DNA from 2 places in the Streptomyces sp. R35 genome. Region 2 is predicted to be linked to the other one. Evidence: riboswitches for the same ligand, from Rfam matches in the RefSeq annotation. Region 2 holds a riboswitch; the other holds the start of a gene.

Region 1 (4,208 bases), 2.0 Mb from region 2:
GGGTGGTGCTGCCCTTCTGGGTCACCCTGCAATGGCTGGCGGCGGGCCGCGGCACCTCCGGCCCCGGGGTCGCCTATCTGGCCCACCTGGTGGGCTTCTCGCTGGGGTTCGTCTACGCATGGGTGCGTTTCGGCCGGGCGACTAGAGTGAAGGCCCCAGCGACCGCCCCCGAGGGAGAGAACCAGCCGTGATCACCGCGATCGTCCTCATCAAGACCAGCGTGGACCGGATCCCCGAGATCGCCGAGTCGATCGCCGCGCTGGACGCTGTCAGCGAGGTCTTCTCCGTCACCGGCACGTACGACTTGATCGCCATGGTCCGGGTGAAGGCCCACGACGACCTCGCGGACGTCATCCCCGGCCGGATCAGCAAGATCCCGGGTGTCGAGGCCACGGACACCCACGTCGCCTTCCGCACGTACTCCCAGCACGACCTCGAGGCGGCGTTCGCGATCGGCCTCGACAACTAGTTCTCGCCCCCGCCGCCCCTACCCGTCCCATCCCTGGGGGCTGCGCCCCCAGACCCCCGCTGAAAAGATTGCGCAGTTCCCCGCGCCCCTTTTAGGGGCGCGGGGAACTGCGCAATCTTTTAGACCAGCCGACACCCAACCGATGGCTCAGACCGCGGGGACGCAGCGGCCGTCCTCCGTGCGGTACTGCCACTTCGCACCGTCGCGGACGAGTTCCCGCACGGCGGTGACGAAGCGCTCGACGTGCTCGTCGGGGGTACCCGCACCGAAGCTGACACGGATGGCGTTCAGGGACTTCTCGCCGGGCGCGGCCTCGGGGGCACCGCACTCCCCCTGGGTCTGCGGGTCGCTGCCGAGGAGGGTGCGCACCAGCGGATGGGCGCAGAACAGACCGTCGCGCACCCCGATGCCGTACTCCGCGGAGAGCGCCGCGGCGAAGTGCGAGCTGTTCCACCCCTCGACGACGAAGGAGATCACGCCGACCCGCGGGGCCTCGTCACCGAAGAGGGAGAGGACGCGCACCTCGGGGACCTCGGCGAGACCCGCGCGGACCGTGTCGATCAGGTGCTGCTCACGGGCGACGAGGGTGTCGAAGCCGGCCTCGGTGAGGGCCTTGCAGGCGGACGCGATCGAGTAGACGCCGATCACGTTCGGCGAGCCGGCCTCGTGCCGGGCGGCGCTCTCGTGCCACTCCACGTCCACGCCACCGTCCGTACGGCGCGACACCTTACGGCTGGCGCCACCGCCCGCGAGGTACGGCTCGGCCTCGCGCAGCCAGTCGGAGCGGCCGGCGAGCACACCGGAGCCGAAGGGCGCGTACAGCTTGTGGCCGGAGAAGGCGACCCAGTCGACGTCCAGGTCACGGACGGACACCGGGTGGTGCGGGGCCAGCTGCGCGGCGTCGAGGACGATACGGGCGCCGTGCGCGTGTGCGGCGGCGGCCAGCTCGCGCACCGGCCACAGCTCACCGGTGACGTTCGAGGCGCCGGTGACGCAGACGAGGGCCGGGCCGTAGGGGTCGCGGTCGGCGAGGGCGCGCTCCAGCGTCTCGACGGCCTGGCGCGGGCTGCGCGGGGCGTTGAGGTAGGTGACCCGAGCGTCCTTCCACGGCAGCAGGGACGCATGGTGCTCGGTCTCGAAGACGAAGACCTGGCAGTCGGCCGGAAGAGTGGCGGCGAGCAGGTTGAGCGAGTCGGTGGTGGAGCGGGTGAAGACGACCTGGTCGCCCTCACGGCAGTCCAGGAACTCGGCGACGGTCTTGCGGGAGTTCTCGAACAGGTCGGTGGACAGCTGCGAGAGGTAGCCGGCGCCACGGTGCACGCTGCCGTAGTAGGGGGCGTACGCCGCCACGTCGTCCCACACCCGCTGCAGGGCCGGGGCGCTGGCGGCGTAGTCGAGCGCGGCGTAGGTGACCTCGCCACCGGTGACGAGCGGGACGGTCACATCTCGCCCCAGAACGGGCAGAGGGGCACAAACGGTCTGGTCGGCGGCAGCGATGGAGACAGACATGGCGAGCTCCTGTGAGAGGCAGGCGGGATCGCTGCGCGAGCGGGTACACCGGGGTACGGGCGGCTCAGCGCAGGAAAGGCGAAAAAGGTGAAAAGGGGTACGCGGAAGTGGGGCGCTACGCCCTATCGCATTCGCTTGCTCACAGAAGGCTCCCTCGAACGACCAGGACCCCTGGGCTGTATCCACTCAAGTGAGTGGCGAGGGGTCCGCGCTTGCCGTAGACCTCGCTGCCTACGACCTGGTCTTCACCCGGGGCACCCCGCCACGGACGGAGGGTTGCCGGACAGTCGGCCGGGGCCTCATGACTGTCACTCATGACCTGATACAGCATCTTGCCAGAAGATCTTCGACGCGCAAGGCGCAGTCCAGGATCCGGACTGCGCCCCGCATCACATCGCATACGGCGGAAGAGCCGGCGTACGGCGGGGCGGCTCAGGCGCTGCTGGCCGCCACCCACCGCTCAAGAGTCCTCTTCGCGGCCCCGGAGTCGATCGACTGCGCCGCCTTCTCCATCCCGGCGCGCAGCTGGTCCACCAGGGGCACGTCGGTAGGCGACAGGGCCACCAGAGCCGCCGCCGAGTTCAGCAGGACCGCGTCCCGCACCGCGCCCGTCTCGCCGTCCAGGAGCCGTCGGGCGACCCCCGCGTTGTACTCGGGGTCGGCGCCCCGCAGTGCCTCCACCGGGACGATCTCAAGGCCTACGTCCCGCGGGTCGAAGGCTTCCTCGGTCACCTTGCCGTCGCGGACGACCCACACCCGGGAGGTGGCCGTGGTCGTCAGCTCGTCGAGGCCGTCGTCACCCCGGAACACCAGCGCGGACGAGCCGCGTTCGGCCAGTACGCCGGCGATGAGCCCCGCCATCCGGGTGTCGAAGCAGCCGACCGCCGAGGCGGTGACCCGGGCGGGGTTGGTCAGCGGGCCGAGGAGGTTGAACGAGGTCGGAATCCCCAGATCACGCCGGACCGCGCCGACGAACCGCATCGAGGGATGGAACTTGGCCGCGAAGCAGAAGGTGATCCCGGCCTCCTCCACCACCTGTGCCACCCGCTCGGGCGACAGGTCCAGGTTGATGCCGAGCCGCTCCAGTACGTCGGACGAGCCGCTCGCCGAGGACGACGCCCGGTTGCCGTGCTTGACGACCTTCGCCCCGGCACCCGCGATCACGATGGCGGACATCGTCGAGATGTTGACCGTCTTGGCCCGGTCTCCGCCGGTACCGACGATGTCGACGGCCGGCCCGGGGATGTGCAGCGGCTTCGCGTGGGCGTACATGGTCTCCACGAGGCCGGTGATCTCCTCGACCGTCTCGCCCTTGGCCCGCAGCGCCACCAGGAAGCCCGCGATCTGGGCGTCCGCGGCCTCACCGCTCATGATGCGGTCCATGGCCCACGCCGTGTCACCGGCGCTCAGGTCCTGCCCGGCGAGCAGCGCGCTCAGTACGTCGGGCCAGGAACGGCCCGCCGCGGTGTCGCCTCCAGCGGGGTTCACAGCGCTCATAAGCCGCTCCTGGGTCGGTCCCCGGAAAGGGACTCTGTGTGGGTCCTTGTGGGACTCCTTGTGGATGAGAACACCCTATCCAGGCCCGGGGACGGCAAAGAGCCCCCGTCCATGCACTGGACGAGGGCTCTTGCCGTGGCGATCAATGACGATCGGTCAGAGGATCAGTGGTGGCCGTGGCCGCTCGTGATCTCCTTGTACTCCTCGACGGTGGGCTTGGGGATCTGGTTGTCGTCCCCGTAGAAGCCCTCGCTGAGCTTGGCGCGCAGCCGCTGCGTGCCCGGCACCTTGCGCTCGACACCGTTCTCGTCGACCGTCGGGCCGATCTCGGCCGGCTTGTACTGCTCGTGCGCCGTGAGGGCGTGCAGCGCCGACTGCGGAAGCGGCTCGTGGACCTCGATGAACTCACCGTGCGGCAGGCGCTTGATGATGCCCGACTCACGACCGTGCAGCACCTTGTCCCGGTCGCGGCGCTGGAGGCCGAGGCAGATCCGCTTGGTGATGAGGAACGCGAGGACCGGTCCGACGAAGAAGAAGATCCGGACGAACCAGGTGACCGTGTTGATCGAGAGGTGGAAGTGCGTGGCCCAGAGGTCGTTGCCACCACCGATCAGCAGCCCCATGTACAGGGTGATCCACGCGACGCCGACACCCGTACGCGTCGGTGCGTTGCGCGGGCGGTCCAGGATGTGGTGCTCGCGCTGGTCGCCGGTGACCCAGGCCTCGATGAACG
Region 2 (4,208 bases):
CGTCGTCGTCGTTGACGTACACATTGACGAAGCGGCGCAGCTTGCCCTGGTCGTCCAGCACGCGCGCGGCGATACCCGTGTGGTTCTTCTCCAGGTCGGCGATGACCTCGGCGAGAGTCCCACCCTCGGCACTCACCTCGGCCTTGCCGCCGGTGTAGGTGCGCAGGATGGTGGGGATGCGAACGTTGACGCTCATGCCTTGTGACCTCCGGTCAGGTGGAGCGCCCCCAAAGGGGCGCGGGGAACTGCGCGACCAGCCCCCACCGGCCCGCAGAAAGAGAACGGCCCTACTTACGCGAGCCCAGCTTCCCGGAACGACTCCAGGTTGGGACGAATGGTCGCCGTCAGCCCCGTACCGGCCACCGCGTCCAGCGTCTTCAGACCATCGCCGGTGTTGAGGACGACGGTCGTGAGGGTCGGGTCGAGGAGACCATTCTCGATCAGCTTCTTCGCCACACCCACGGTCACTCCACCGGCGGTCTCCGCGAAGATGCCCTCGGTCCGGGCGAGGAGCTTGATCGCGTCGACGACCTGCTCGTCGTTGACGTCCTCCACGGCCCCACCCGTCCGCCGCGCGATGTCGAGCACGTACGGCCCGTCCGCCGGGTTGCCGATGGCGAGGGACTTGGCGATGGTGTTCGGCTTCTGGGGGCGTACGACGTCGTGGCCGGCCTTGTAGGCGACGGACACCGGCGAGCAGCCCTCGGCCTGGGCGCCGAAGATCTTGTACGGCTTGTCCTCGACGAGCCCGAGCTTGATCAGCTCCTGGAGGCCCTTGTCGACCTTGGTGAGCTGGGAGCCGGAGGCGATCGGGATCACCAGCTGGTCGGGAAGCTGCCAGCCGAGCTGCTCGCAGATCTCGTACGCGAGGGTCTTGGACCCCTCCGCGTAGTACGGCCGCAGGTTGACGTTGACGAAGCCCCAGCCCTCGCCGGCGGGGTCGCCGATCAGCTCGGAGCAGAAACGGTTCACGTCGTCGTAGTTGCCCTCGATGCCGACGAGCTCGCCGCCGTAGATCGCGGCCATGACGATCTTGCCCTGCTCCAGGTCGTGCGGGATGAACACGCAGGAGCGGAAGCCGGCGCGGGCGGCGGCGGCACCCACCGCGCCGGCCAGGTTGCCGGTGGAGGAGCAGGAGAGGGTGGTGAAGTCGAAGGCGCGGGCGGCCTCGATGGCCTGGGCGACGACGCGGTCCTTGAAGGAGTGCGTCGGGTTGCCGGAGTCGTCCTTCACGAAGAGCTTGCCGGCGTCGACACCGAGCTCGCGCGCGAGGTTGTCGGCCTGGACGAGTTTGGTCCAGCCGGGGTTGATGTTCGGCTTCTCGGCGACGTCCGCGGGGACGGGCAGGAGGGGCGCGTAACGCCAGATGTTCGCGGGACCCGCTTCGATGCGCTTGCGGAGTTCTTCGGTTTCGTAGGCCGAGAAGTCGTACGCGATCTCCAGCGGGCCGAAACACTCCTCGCAGGCGAAGACCGGGCCGAGCGGGACGCGGTGGCCGCACTCGCGGCAGGAAAGCGCGGCGGCCGGACCGAGGTCCACGGAGTTGGCCGAGTCGGCGGAGATTCCCGTGTTCGTGGTGCTTGCAACTGTCTGCGCAGCCATGGAGGCGAGGCCCTTTCTCCTCATCTTCCTCACGGCGCACTTCGCCGTGAGACGGATTTGGCACCTTCCCAAGCCGGGAGCCTCGCGACGACAACGTAGTCGTACGAGACCGGCTGGAGGGTTGCCGGGGCTTCATCGGGCCGTATCCCTCTGCCCCTCTGGATGAGCGGTATTTGATTGTTGAACTGTTGAACACAGTACGTGCTGATGATCCAGGACATGCGATGGTCATCCGCGTTGTTCAAGACTGTAACCGAAGGCCAGGACAGTTGAGATAGTCGTCCGAACCGCGAGATGGATCACATGCTGATGAGAGTGTGTGACCAGACAGTGAGGAGCCGCAGACTGTGCTGGAAGAAGTCGAGCGCTGGCTGAGCACACGCTCCTGGTCCGTTACCGACCGCCCGCTCCACAAGCTCATGGCCGCCAAACGCACCTCAGGATCGACGGTCAGCGTAGTGCTGCCCGCCCTCAACGAGGAGGAGACGGTCGGCGAGATCGTCGCCGTCATCCGCCACGACCTGATGCAACAGGTGCCCCTCGTCGACGAGATCGTCGTCGTCGACTCGGGCTCGACCGACCGTACCTCCGAGGTCGCCGCCGCCGCGGGCGCGCGCGTCGTGCACCGCGACGAGATCCTGCCGCGGATCCCGACCGTGCCCGGCAAGGGCGAGGTCCTGTGGCGGTCGCTGCTCGTGACGAGCGGGGACATCGTCTGCTTCATCGACGCGGACCTCAAGGAATTCTCGTCCGACTTCGTCTCCGGGATCGTGGGCCCGCTGCTCACCGACCCGGGCGTGGACCTGGTCAAGGCCATGTACGACAGACCGCTGGGCGGGGCGGCGGGCCAGGGCGGCCGGGTCACCGAACTCATGGCGCGCCCCCTGCTGAACATGCACTGGCCGCAGCTCGCGGGCTTCGTCCAGCCGCTCGGCGGCGAGTACGCGGCCCGCCGCTCCTTGCTCGAACAGCTGCCGTTCCCCGTCGGGTACGGCGTCGAGCTGGGCATGCTCGTCGACGCCCTGCACCTCGTGGGCCTGGACGCCCTCGCCCAGGTCGACGTCGGCGTCCGCAAACACCGCCACCAGGACGGCCAGGCGCTGGGCCGCATGTCCGCCGCGATCTACCGCACGGCCCAGCTGAGGCTGGCCCGCGGCCACATGATCCGCCCGTCCCTCACCCAGTTCGAACGCGGCAAGGAGGGTTTCGAGCCGCGCACGTACTCGGTGGACACGGAGGAACGCCCCCCGATGTCCGAAATCGCCGAGTACAGGAAACGAAGGGCCGCGTAGACCGGGCCCCGATAGGGGCGCGGGGCTGTGACATCTGCGGCTCCGCCGCGGGGCGCGACCAGCCCCCGCCGGCCGTGAGATCACATACGACCTCGCATACGGCCGAAGTGAACGTTTGAGCGTTTAGGCGGGGGGCTAGATTTCGAGGCATGGCTTCAACGCAGGGCGAAAAAGCGCAGGGCGCCCACCGCATCCTGGTCGCGTCCAACCGCGGCCCGATCACCTACGAGGTCGACGAGAACGGCTCGCTGAAAGCCAAGCGCGGCGGCGGCGGGCTGGTCTCGGGTCTGTCCGCGATCGGCCCGGACGCGGGCGCCCTGTGGGTGTGCTCGGCACTCGGCGACGGTGACCGCGAGGCGGTGCGGCGCGGGGTCGGCGAGGACGGCGTACGGATGCTCGACATCGACGCCACCGTGCACACCGACGCGTACAACGGCATCGCGAACTCCGTGCTCTGGTTCGTCCACCACATGCTGTACCAGACCCCGCTGGAGCCGGTCTTCGACGCGGAGTTCCGGCGCCAGTGGGGGTCGTACAAGGCGTACAACCGGGCGTTCGCGGAGGCGCTGGCGGAGGAGGCGGATCAGGGCGCCGTGGTCGTCGTGCAGGACTACCACCTGACCCTGGTCCCCGGGATGCTGCGCGAGCTGCGGCCCGACCTGCGGATCGGGCACTTCTCGCACACTCCGTGGGCGCCGGTGGACTACTTCCGGATGCTGCCCGACGACATCTCCGAGCAGGTGCTGCGCGGGATGCTGGGCGCGGACCGGCTCGGGTTTCTCACCCGCCGCTGGGCGGACGCGTTCACCGCGTGCGCCGACGAGCTCGTCGGCGGGCTCGGCGACACCCGGGTCGGGGTGCACGGGCTCGGCGCGGACGCCGACTTCCTGCGGCGCCGCTCGCACGAGGCGGATGTCGAGGAGCGCATGGCGGCCCTCCGGGCGGAGATCGGCGAGGGCCGGAAGACGATCGTGCGGGTCGACCGGACCGAGCTGTCGAAGAACATCGTGCGCGGGCTGCTGGCCTACCGGCAGCTGCTCGATGACCTGCCGTCGTGGCGCGAGCGCGTCGTGCACGTCGCCTTCGCGTACCCCTCACGGCAGGACCTCGCCGTGTACCGGGACTACACGGCCGAGGTGCAGAGCCTGGCGGACGACATCAACTCAGCGTACGGAACGCCGGGTTGGACCCCCGTACTCCTGCACGTCAAGGACGATTTCGCGCGCTCGCTGGCCGCATACCGGCTCGCCGACGTGGCCCTCGTCAACCCCATCCGGGACGGCATGAACCTCGTCGCCAAGGAGGTGCCCGTCG

What was found. Region 2 has a riboswitch for S-adenosylmethionine ahead of thrC (threonine synthase). Riboswitches for the same ligand answer to the same signal wherever they lie in the genome.
Region 1: linked by a shared signal. The riboswitch ahead of AB5J50_RS14195 (aminotransferase class V-fold PLP-dependent enzyme) and the one ahead of thrC (threonine synthase) in region 2 are both predicted to bind S-adenosylmethionine.

What each region holds. Positions count from the first base shown of each region.
Region 1 is NZ_CP163440.1:3,060,965-3,065,172, forward strand. It holds gene AB5J50_RS14185 (rhomboid family intramembrane serine protease) at 1-191, shown strand, start outside; gene AB5J50_RS14190 (Lrp/AsnC ligand binding domain-containing protein) at 188-469, shown strand; gene AB5J50_RS14195 (aminotransferase class V-fold PLP-dependent enzyme) at 617-1,978, opposite strand; SAM riboswitch class IV at 2,182-2,298, opposite strand; gene trpD (anthranilate phosphoribosyltransferase) at 2,411-3,475, opposite strand; gene AB5J50_RS14205 (cytochrome bc complex cytochrome b subunit) at 3,640-4,208, opposite strand, start outside.
Region 2 is NZ_CP163440.1:5,102,594-5,106,801, forward strand. It holds gene AB5J50_RS23295 (MoaD/ThiS family protein) at 1-196, opposite strand, end outside; gene thrC (threonine synthase) at 292-1,602, opposite strand; SAM riboswitch class I at 1,620-1,771, opposite strand; gene AB5J50_RS23305 (glucosyl-3-phosphoglycerate synthase) at 1,950-2,894, shown strand; gene AB5J50_RS23310 (trehalose-6-phosphate synthase) at 3,044-4,208, shown strand, end outside.